One region of the Arthrobacter sp. LT660 genome, then DNA from elsewhere that is predicted to be linked to it. Evidence: riboswitches for the same ligand, from Rfam matches in the RefSeq annotation. Region 1 holds a riboswitch; the other holds the start of a gene.

Region 1 (4,189 bases):
CCGCCACGTCGCCGACCATCCCGCCAGCCGGTTCAGCGACCGCGGCGACATCGATCTCCTCCCCCGCGCCATGGTCGGCTCGACGGCCGCCCTGGTGGTCCTGGGCCTGTCGCTGACGGTGTTCGCCGGCCCGCTGTTCGGACTCAGCGAGCAGGCGGCGCGCAACATGATGGACCGCAACGACTACATCTCGGCGGTGCTGGGGACCGCCTCGGAGCCCAACGCACCCGTGACGGGAGTGGCACCGTGACTCCCACGCGTCCGTCCGCACTGGGCATGCGCACCCCCGGCGCCGCATCCCGCCGCCGCAAGCGTGCGCGCTTCATGGTGGAGCTGCCGCTGCTGGTGTGGATGGTGCTCGTCTGGGGCGCGCTCTGGCGGGACTTCGCCATCGGCAACCTGGTGTTCGGGTTCCTGATCTCCCTCGGCGTCGTGTCCGCGTTCCGGCTGCCGCCGGTGGAGCTCAGCGGCCGGTTCAACGTCTGGCGCGCAGCGCTCTTCGCCGTGCGGTTCGTGTGGGACATCGCCGTCGCGAGTTTCCAGGTCCTCGGCACCGCGCTGGTCAAGGGCCCCAAGGTGCGCAGCGCCGTCGTCGGGGTGGGCCTGCGCAGCCGCGAGGACCTGATGATCACCACGGTCTCCCACGTCCTCACCCTGATACCGGGATCGTTCACCGTGGAGGTGGACCGTCCCAACGCGACCCTGTATCTCCACGTCTTGGACGTGAACACCCGGGAGGAGGCGGAGGACTTCCGCCGCAAGGCGCGCACCACCGAGGCGCGGCTGATTCGCGTGATGGGGACGCGCGAGGAACTTGCCTCGCTCGAGGCGGAGAACGGCGCCGAGGCCGGCGCGAAGCGCGGGAGGACAGCATGATCATGGACATCGCCGTATGGGCCTCGGGACTGTTGATCGCGGCCGCCGCGGCCCTGGCCCTCGTCCGCATAGCCCGCGGCCCCTCCATCCTGGAGAGGGTCATCGGCCTGGATGTGCTCCTGACCATCGTCGTCGCCGCCCTGTGCATCGACATGGCCGCGAACCACCACATCGACCACCTGCCGTTTGTCCTGGCGGCCAGCGTGATCGGCTTCATCGGCTCGGTGACGATCTCGCGCTACGTGACGGACCGGAGGAACTCCTAATGGACAATTCGCTGTGGGGAACCCCCGTGGACGTGGTGTCCGCCGTCTTCCTGGTCGTCGGCGCGCTGATGTCGTTCGCCGCCGGAATCGGCATGCTCCGCTTTCCCGACCTGCTGTCCAGGATGCACGCAGCCACGAAGCCGCAGGTGCTGGGGCTGTTGCTGATGCTCACGGCCGTGGGCCTGCAGATGGGCTCGTGGTCCGTGGCCCCCGCGCTGTTCCTGGCGTGGATGCTCCAGCTGCTGACGGCACCAGTCAGCGCACACATGGTCGGTCGATCCGGATACCGGACCAGGCACCTCAAGAAGGAAACGCTGGTGCTGGACGACCTCGACGAGGTGGTGGCCCGGGCCGCCGACGGCAACGCCGGCGGCCGCGAGACCCCGCCGGGCAGCCCCTAGACGTCTTCTAGACCTCGTCGAGGGTGCGGTTGAACCGCGCGATGGCGCGTTGCGTCCCGCGGTTGGTCGCCACCTGGATCACGGCCGCGACCACGGAGGACATCACGGCGAAGCCCAGTGCCTGGCGCAGCGTCGCCTCCGCCTGCGTCTTGGGGTTCGTCGCCTTCGGCGGCTCGTTGCCCGTGAGCTTCGTCCAGACCGCGTCCACGACCTTGGCGCCGGCCAGCCCCGCGACCAGCGAAATGATGGTGCCGCCCACCCTCAGCAGAATGTTCACGTGCAGTGCTCCCGTCGTTCGGCGTGATTACCTGCCCAGCATAACGCGGGGCTAGACTGGGGACACTGAACAACCACGACAGGGGAGCGTCACGATCGGTGCCCAACGGCCCGGTCAACTGATGCTGAGAGTGCGCTTCGACGCAGACCCTCGAACCTGCTCCGGCTAGTACCGGCGAAGGGAGTCGAGATCTCAGGGTGAGCGCGCCGTCGACTCTTCCTCCCCTCCTTGCCCTCAAGGAGGAAAAACCATGACCACCCTGCAGAACCCCCGCAACGCGCGCGCCTCGTGGCGCGTCGTTGACATCGTCGTCGCGGCCGTGATCGCCGTCGCCTCCGGCGTCATCTTCTTCGGCTGGAACACCATCCACCACGCGCTGGACTTCCTCTTCGTCGCCTTCCCGCCGTCCTCGGCGCTCGTGGCCGGATTCTGGCTCTTCCCGGCCGTGCTGGGCGCGCTGATCATCCGCAAGCCGGGCGCGGCCCTGTTCTGCGAGACCGTCGCCGCCGTCGTGTCCGCGTTTCTCGGCTCCGAATACGGCTGGACCGTGCTGGTGTCCGGGCTTGTCCAGGGCCTCGGCGCCGAACTCGTGTTCGCCGCGTTCCTCTACCGGCGCTGGGGCCTGGTGACCGCGCTCCTCGCCGGCGCCGCGGCGGGCCTCTTCGGCGGAATCAACGACGCGTTCGTCTTCAACTGGTTCCCCGAATACACCGCCGCCATGAAGCTCGTCTACGTGGGCTGCATGACCGTCTCCGGGATCGTCATCGCCGGGCTGTTGTCCTGGCTGGCCACCCGGGCACTCGCCCGCACCGGTGCGCTGTCCGCCCTCGCCTCCCGCAAGGCCGGACAGGAACCGGCCCGGGGCTAGCCGGTAGGTCCCCTCATGGCCACCCACATGCACGACGCCGGTGCCGCCGGCCACGAAGCGGAGCGGCGTGGCGAACACGGCCCGTCGCCGGGCACGCGGCCCGTCGCCGGGCACGCGCCCGCCTCGGTGAGCGCCCGGGGCTGGGGCTGGCGGCATGCCGACCGCACCCGAGACGCCCTGCGTGGGCTCGACCTGGACATCCGGCCGGGGGAGCGGATCCTGCTCGCCGGGCCATCGGGCGCGGGCAAATCCACCCTGCTCCACGCCCTCGCCGGCGTGCTCCACGCGGACGAGGACACGGCATCCGCCGGGGAACTGCTGGTCGACGGCCGCCCGGCCCACGCGTCGACGGGCCGCGCAGGGCTAATGCAGCAGGACCCGGAGACGCAGGTCGTCCAGGCGCGCGTCGGCGACGACGTGGCGTTCGGCGCCGAAAACCTCGCCGTGCCGCGCGATGAGATCTGGCCCCGGGTCGCCGAGGCGCTGGACGCCGTCGGGCTGCGGGTCGGGCTCGACCATCCGTCGTCCTCCCTCTCCGGCGGCCAGAAGCAGCGGCTGGCGCTCGCCGGGATCCTGGCCATGCGGCCCGGTCTGGTGCTGCTCGACGAGCCCACGGCCAACCTGGATCCCGCGGGCGTCCGCGAGGTCCGCGACGCCGTGGTGGCGGCACTGGAACTCACCGGGGCGACGGCCGTCATCGTCGAGCACCGCCTGGATGCCTGGGCACCGCACGTGGACCGCGTGGTGGTCCTCGAGCCCGGGGGAGGCGTGGCGCACCAGGGCACTCCCGCCGAACTGTTCGCCCCCGGCCCCGTGCGCGAGGATCTCATCCGCGCCGGCGTGTGGGTTCCCGGCCACGTGCCGATCCTCCCGGCGCTCCCGGTGCTCCCGGCGATGGCGGACGACGCCGGCGCGCGCCCGGCCGGGGAGATGCTGCTGCGCACCGAGCTGCTGTCCGTGGCCCGGACCGCGGGCGCCCCTGTGGCACTGGCCGGAGTGGACCTGCGACTGGGCGCCGCGGAGGCCCTTTGCATCACCGGAGCGAACGGCTCCGGCAAGTCCACACTCGCCCTGACGCTCGCGGGGCTCCTTCCCGAACGCTCGGGACGCGTCGTCGCGACGCCGGCGCTCACCTCGCCCGGCGACCCGCCGGAGGGTTCGGCGAGGGCCAACTCCACCGTCCTCGCCGAGCGTCCCCACCGGTGGAAGGCAGCCGACTTGGTCAGCCGCATCGGCACCGTCTTCCAGGAGCCGGAACACCAGTTCGTGGCGGCCACGGTGCGCGAGGAGCTCGCGTTCGGTCCGCGGCAGGCGCGGGTGTCGGGGAGCCGGATTCCGCTGTTCGGCGACGATCAGATCGCCGAACGGGTCGATGGCTTGTTGGACCGCCTCGGGCTGCGGCACCTGGCCGACGCGAACCCCTTCACCCTGTCCGGCGGCGAAAAACGCCGGCTCTCGGTCGCCACCGTGCTCGCCGCGGGGCCGTCGGTGTTGATCGTGG
Region 2 (4,189 bases), 750 kb from region 1:
GACGCCGCTGACGCCGCGGGTGTTTTGCGCCGTCAGCGCCGTGATGGCGGTCATTCCGTAGCCTCCGCACGCGGCGATCGACTTCAGGTCCGCCTGGATTCCGGCGCCGCCCGAGGGATCGGACCCGGCGATGGACAGGATGTTGGGCACGGCGCTCATGCGCGCTCCCCCGATCGGCGCGCGGCGCGGGCCGCCTCCCATTCTGAACGCAGCGATCGCGCGGCGGCGGCCGGGTCCTCCGCCGCGCAGACCGCACGGACCACCGCCATGCCGGACGCCCCCGCGGAGGCGACCGCGCCCGCGTCGCCGTGGCCCAGCCCGCCGATGGCCACGCAGGGCAGCGGCGCGGCGGCGACGAACTCCGCCAGCCCGCCGAAGCCGATCGGATCCGGGTGGTCCTTCTTCGTCGGCGTCGGCCGAACCGCACCTGTCCCCAGGTAGGAGACCGTGCCGGCGGGCATGGTCGCGAGGGCTTCCAGCTGGGGCAGCTTCCCCGAGCTGAGACCGAGAATCGCGTCCGGGCCGATCAAACGGCGCACCAGCGGCGCCGGCAGGTCCGACTGCCCGATGTGCACGCCGTCGACGCGGGCGCCGGCCTCACGGGCGGCCAGGTACACGTCCACGCGGTCGTTGACGACGAGCGCCGCGCGGCCCGCGGTGAGCTCGGAGCAGGCCACGACGTCGTCGAGGAAGGCGCGGGCCGGGACGTCCTTGCACCGGAGCTGGACGATCGTCGCCCCTCCGTCGACCGCCGCGGCGACGATCTCCGCCAGCGGGCGCCCGTTGGTGCTCCCCGCGTTGGCCACCAGGTAGAGCGAGAGGTCGAACGCGGCGCTCATCGCAGCACCGCCCGTTCCGCGAGCTGCTCCGGCGTCGTGGAGGACAGTGCGTCCAGAAATGCGACGGCGAAGCTCCCCGGACCCGTCGCCGAGGCGGCCGCGGCCTCCGCGGCCACCGAAAAGAACGCATGCGCGGCGACGCTGCCGGCGAATGGATCGTCCGCGGCCGCGGCGAACGCGGCGACCAGGGCGCCCAGCGCGCAGCCTCCGCCCGTGACGCGCGTGAGCAGCGGGCTGCCGCCGTGCACGCGCACCGTGCGCTCGCCGTCCGTGATCAGGTCGACCGCGCCGGAGACTGCCACCACGCCGCCGGTCCGGCGGGCCAGCGCGGCAGCCGCGCCGGGCGCCGCGTCGACGTCGTCCGTCGCGTCCACGCCGCGTCCCCCCGCGCCGACGCCGGCGAGGGCCATGATCTCCGAGGCATTGCCGCGCACGACGTCGGGGCGCAGCTCAACGAGCATGCCCGCGAACCCGGTGCGCAGGGCCAGCGCGCCCACGGCCACGGGATCCAGCACCCAGGGCGTGCCGGATTCGTGCGCGGCGCGGGCGGCCTCGAGCATGGCCTCGCGCTGCTCGCGGTGCGGGGTCCCGAGGTTGACCAGGACTCCGGAGGCGAGGCGGGCGAACTCGGCGGCCTCGCCGGGAACGTCCACCATGGCCGGGGCGGCGCCGGCGGCGAGGAGGACGTTGGCCGTGAAGTTCGCGACGACCGTGTTGGTCAGGCACTGGACCAGCGGCGCCGTGGCGCGCAGCCGCCCCAGGTGGTTCGCGGCCGATTCGGGCGAGACGACGGGTGGAACAAGGTGTGAAGGCGCAATGGAATCCATGGGCGACATCCCTCCGCTAGTACGAACTAGATCAGGTGTGTACGGGTGTGATCTCAGTCCCTGGCGGACACCCCGTGTCACTGCAGGCGAGCTTACCGTGTTCCGCCCGTGAACTCCCTCGTGCTCGGGCGGATGCCGAAACGGCTAGGTTGATGACCATGGGTCTTTTTACACGCACCAAGCCGCGTCCGCCGCGCGCGGACACCGTCGCGGACGTTTCGTCGGCGGACCCGGACGCCCCGGTCGTCCCCACCGTCGCGGAGACCGTCACCCGGCTCCGCGACTCGGCGTCCACGCAGCTGGCCCACCCGCGGAGGTTCCGTGCGGGGCAGCTGCGCGCACTGGAGCGCATGCTCGACGCCCACGAGGGCGAGTTCCTCGAGGCGTTGGCCGCGGACCTCGGCAAATCGGCCGTCGAGGCGCACCTGACCGAATTGGATCTGGTGCGCGGGGAGATCGACCATGCGCAGCTCCACCTCACCGAGTGGATGGAGGCCAAGGGCGTCCGCGTTCCGCTGGCGTTCCAGCCGGCGTCCGCCAAGGTCGAGCCGCAGCCGTTGGGCCTGGTGCTGGTCATCGGTCCGTGGAACTACCCGGTCAACCTGGTGTTCGCGCCGCTGGTGGGCGCGCTGGCCGCCGGGAACTGCGTGGTCCTCAAGCCCTCGGAGCTCGCGCCGGCGACGTCGGAGCTGATCGCGCGACTGGTTCCCCGGTACCTCGACCCCCGCGCCGTCGCCGTCGTGGAAGGCGGCGTCGAGACCAGCCAGGCGCTGCTGGCCCAGCGGTGGGACCATATCTTCTTCACGGGAGGCGAGCGGGTGGGCCGCATCGTGGCCGAGGCGGCCGCCCGCCACCTGACGCCGACCACGCTTGAGCTGGGAGGCAAGAGCCCCGCCGTCGTCGTGGACGGCAACCCCGCGGCGATCGCGCGCCGCATCGCCTTCGGCAAGTTCCCGAACGCGGGCCAGACGTGCGTGGCCCCGGACTACGTCCTGGCCGTGGGGACGTCCGCGGACGGGCTGGAGAAGCACCTCCCCAAGGCGATCGCTTCCTTCTACGGTCGCAACCCCGCGAAAAGCCGGGACTACGGACGGATCGTGAACCGCCCCGCGTTCGACCGGCTCGCGGGGTTCATCGAGGCGGCCGCGGGCGGCGCGGGCCGCATCGTGAGCGGCGGCGCTTCGGACGCCGAGTCGCTGTTCATCGAGCCGACCCTTCTGGCCGACGTCGACCCGGCGTCCCCGGTCATGACCGAGGAGATCTTCGGGCCGGTCCTGCCGATCGTGCGTGTGGCCTCGTTCGACGACGCGGTGCGGTTCATCAACTCCCGTCCCTCCCCGCTGGCGGCGTACCTGTTCAGCGAGAAGCCCCGGCTGCAGTCCGCCTTCGAGGACCGCGTGCGTGCCGGGGCGATCGGGCACAACGTCTGCAACGCGCACCTGGCCATCCCCGCGCTCCCGTTCGGCGGCGTCGGCGCGTCCGGGCACGGGAGCTACCACGGGCGGGCGGGGTTCGAGACGTTCAGCCAGTTCCGGTCCGTTCTGTCGAAGACGGCCGTGGTCGATACGCTCCGGGCCGTGTACCCGCCGTACGGGCGGCTGAAGGCGGGGCTGCTGCGCCGGATCCTCTAGCGCGGCCGCGAGGGTGTCGAGCGTCACGACGGAGACGGGAACAGGCCGGTATTGCATGCGGTTGCATATTGTGGAAGATCGATCGGCCCCCGCGCCGGTTCCCCAAACCAATAGGAGCATCCCCATGGCAACCACCGTCCTGACCCTCGTCGGCTCGCTGCGCAACGGATCCACCAACCGTCAGCTGGCCGAGGCCACCGCCGCCAACGCGCCCGAGGGCGTGGAGGTCAACGTGTTCGAGGGCCTCGAGAACCTGCCGTTCTACAACGAGGACGTCGACATCGAGGGCCAGGTTCCGGCCGCCGCGGCCGAGCTGCGCGCCGCCGCCGGTGCCGCGGACGCCATGCTGCTGGTTTCCCCGGAATACAACGGCACCATGCCGGCCGTCCTGAAGAACGCCATCGACTGGCTGTCCCGCCCGTACGGCGCCGGCGCCATGACCGGCAAGCCGGCCGCCGTCATCGGCACCGCGTTCGGCCAGTTCGGCGGCGTGTGGGCGCAGGACGAGGCCCGCAAGGCCGTCGGCATCGCCGGCGCGACCGTCCTCGAGGACGTCAAGCTGTCCATCCCGGGTTCCCTGGTCCGCTTCGCCAAGACCCACCCGAAGGACGACGCCGAGGTCGCCGGCCAGGTCGCCGCGGTGCTCGAGGGCATCCGCGCCGCCGCCGAAAAGAACTAGCGCGACCGAAAAGAACCAGCAAGACGCCGGCGCCCGCCGGCGCGGAAAAGGCCGGTCCCCACGGGGCCGGCCTTTTCGTTGTGCCCGGTTCCCGGGCGACTAGGCGATCACGCCGTCGACCAGCTTCTTCGCCTCGGCCTGGACCTGCGCGAGGTGCTCGTCGCCCCGGAAGGACTCCGCGTAGATCTTGTAGACGTCCTCGGTCCCGGAGGG

The links. Region 1 has a riboswitch for thiamine pyrophosphate ahead of AC0QSG_RS08815 (ECF transporter S component). Riboswitches for the same ligand answer to the same signal wherever they lie in the genome.
Region 2: linked by a shared signal. The riboswitch ahead of thiM (hydroxyethylthiazole kinase) and the one ahead of AC0QSG_RS08815 (ECF transporter S component) in region 1 are both predicted to bind thiamine pyrophosphate.

The regions. Positions count from the first base shown of each region.
Region 1 is NZ_CM149651.1:1,902,159-1,906,347, reverse strand. It holds gene AC0QSG_RS08840 (Na+/H+ antiporter subunit D) at 1-250, shown strand, start outside; gene AC0QSG_RS08835 (Na+/H+ antiporter subunit E) at 277-876, shown strand; gene AC0QSG_RS08830 (MrpF/PhaF family protein) at 873-1,142, shown strand; gene mnhG (monovalent cation/H(+) antiporter subunit G) at 1,142-1,543, shown strand; gene AC0QSG_RS08820 (DUF4235 domain-containing protein) at 1,551-1,820, opposite strand; TPP riboswitch at 1,891-2,020, shown strand; gene AC0QSG_RS08815 (ECF transporter S component) at 2,071-2,688, shown strand; gene AC0QSG_RS08810 (ATP-binding cassette domain-containing protein) at 2,704-4,189, shown strand, end outside.
Region 2 is NZ_CM149651.1:2,652,329-2,656,517, forward strand. It holds gene AC0QSG_RS12350 (bifunctional hydroxymethylpyrimidine kinase/phosphomethylpyrimidine kinase) at 1-159, opposite strand, end outside; gene thiE (thiamine phosphate synthase) at 156-839, opposite strand; gene thiM (hydroxyethylthiazole kinase) at 836-1,666, opposite strand; TPP riboswitch at 1,658-1,751, opposite strand; gene AC0QSG_RS12365 (aldehyde dehydrogenase family protein) at 1,825-3,297, shown strand; gene AC0QSG_RS12370 (NAD(P)H-dependent oxidoreductase) at 3,422-3,976, shown strand; gene pgm (phosphoglucomutase (alpha-D-glucose-1,6-bisphosphate-dependent)) at 4,076-4,189, opposite strand, start outside.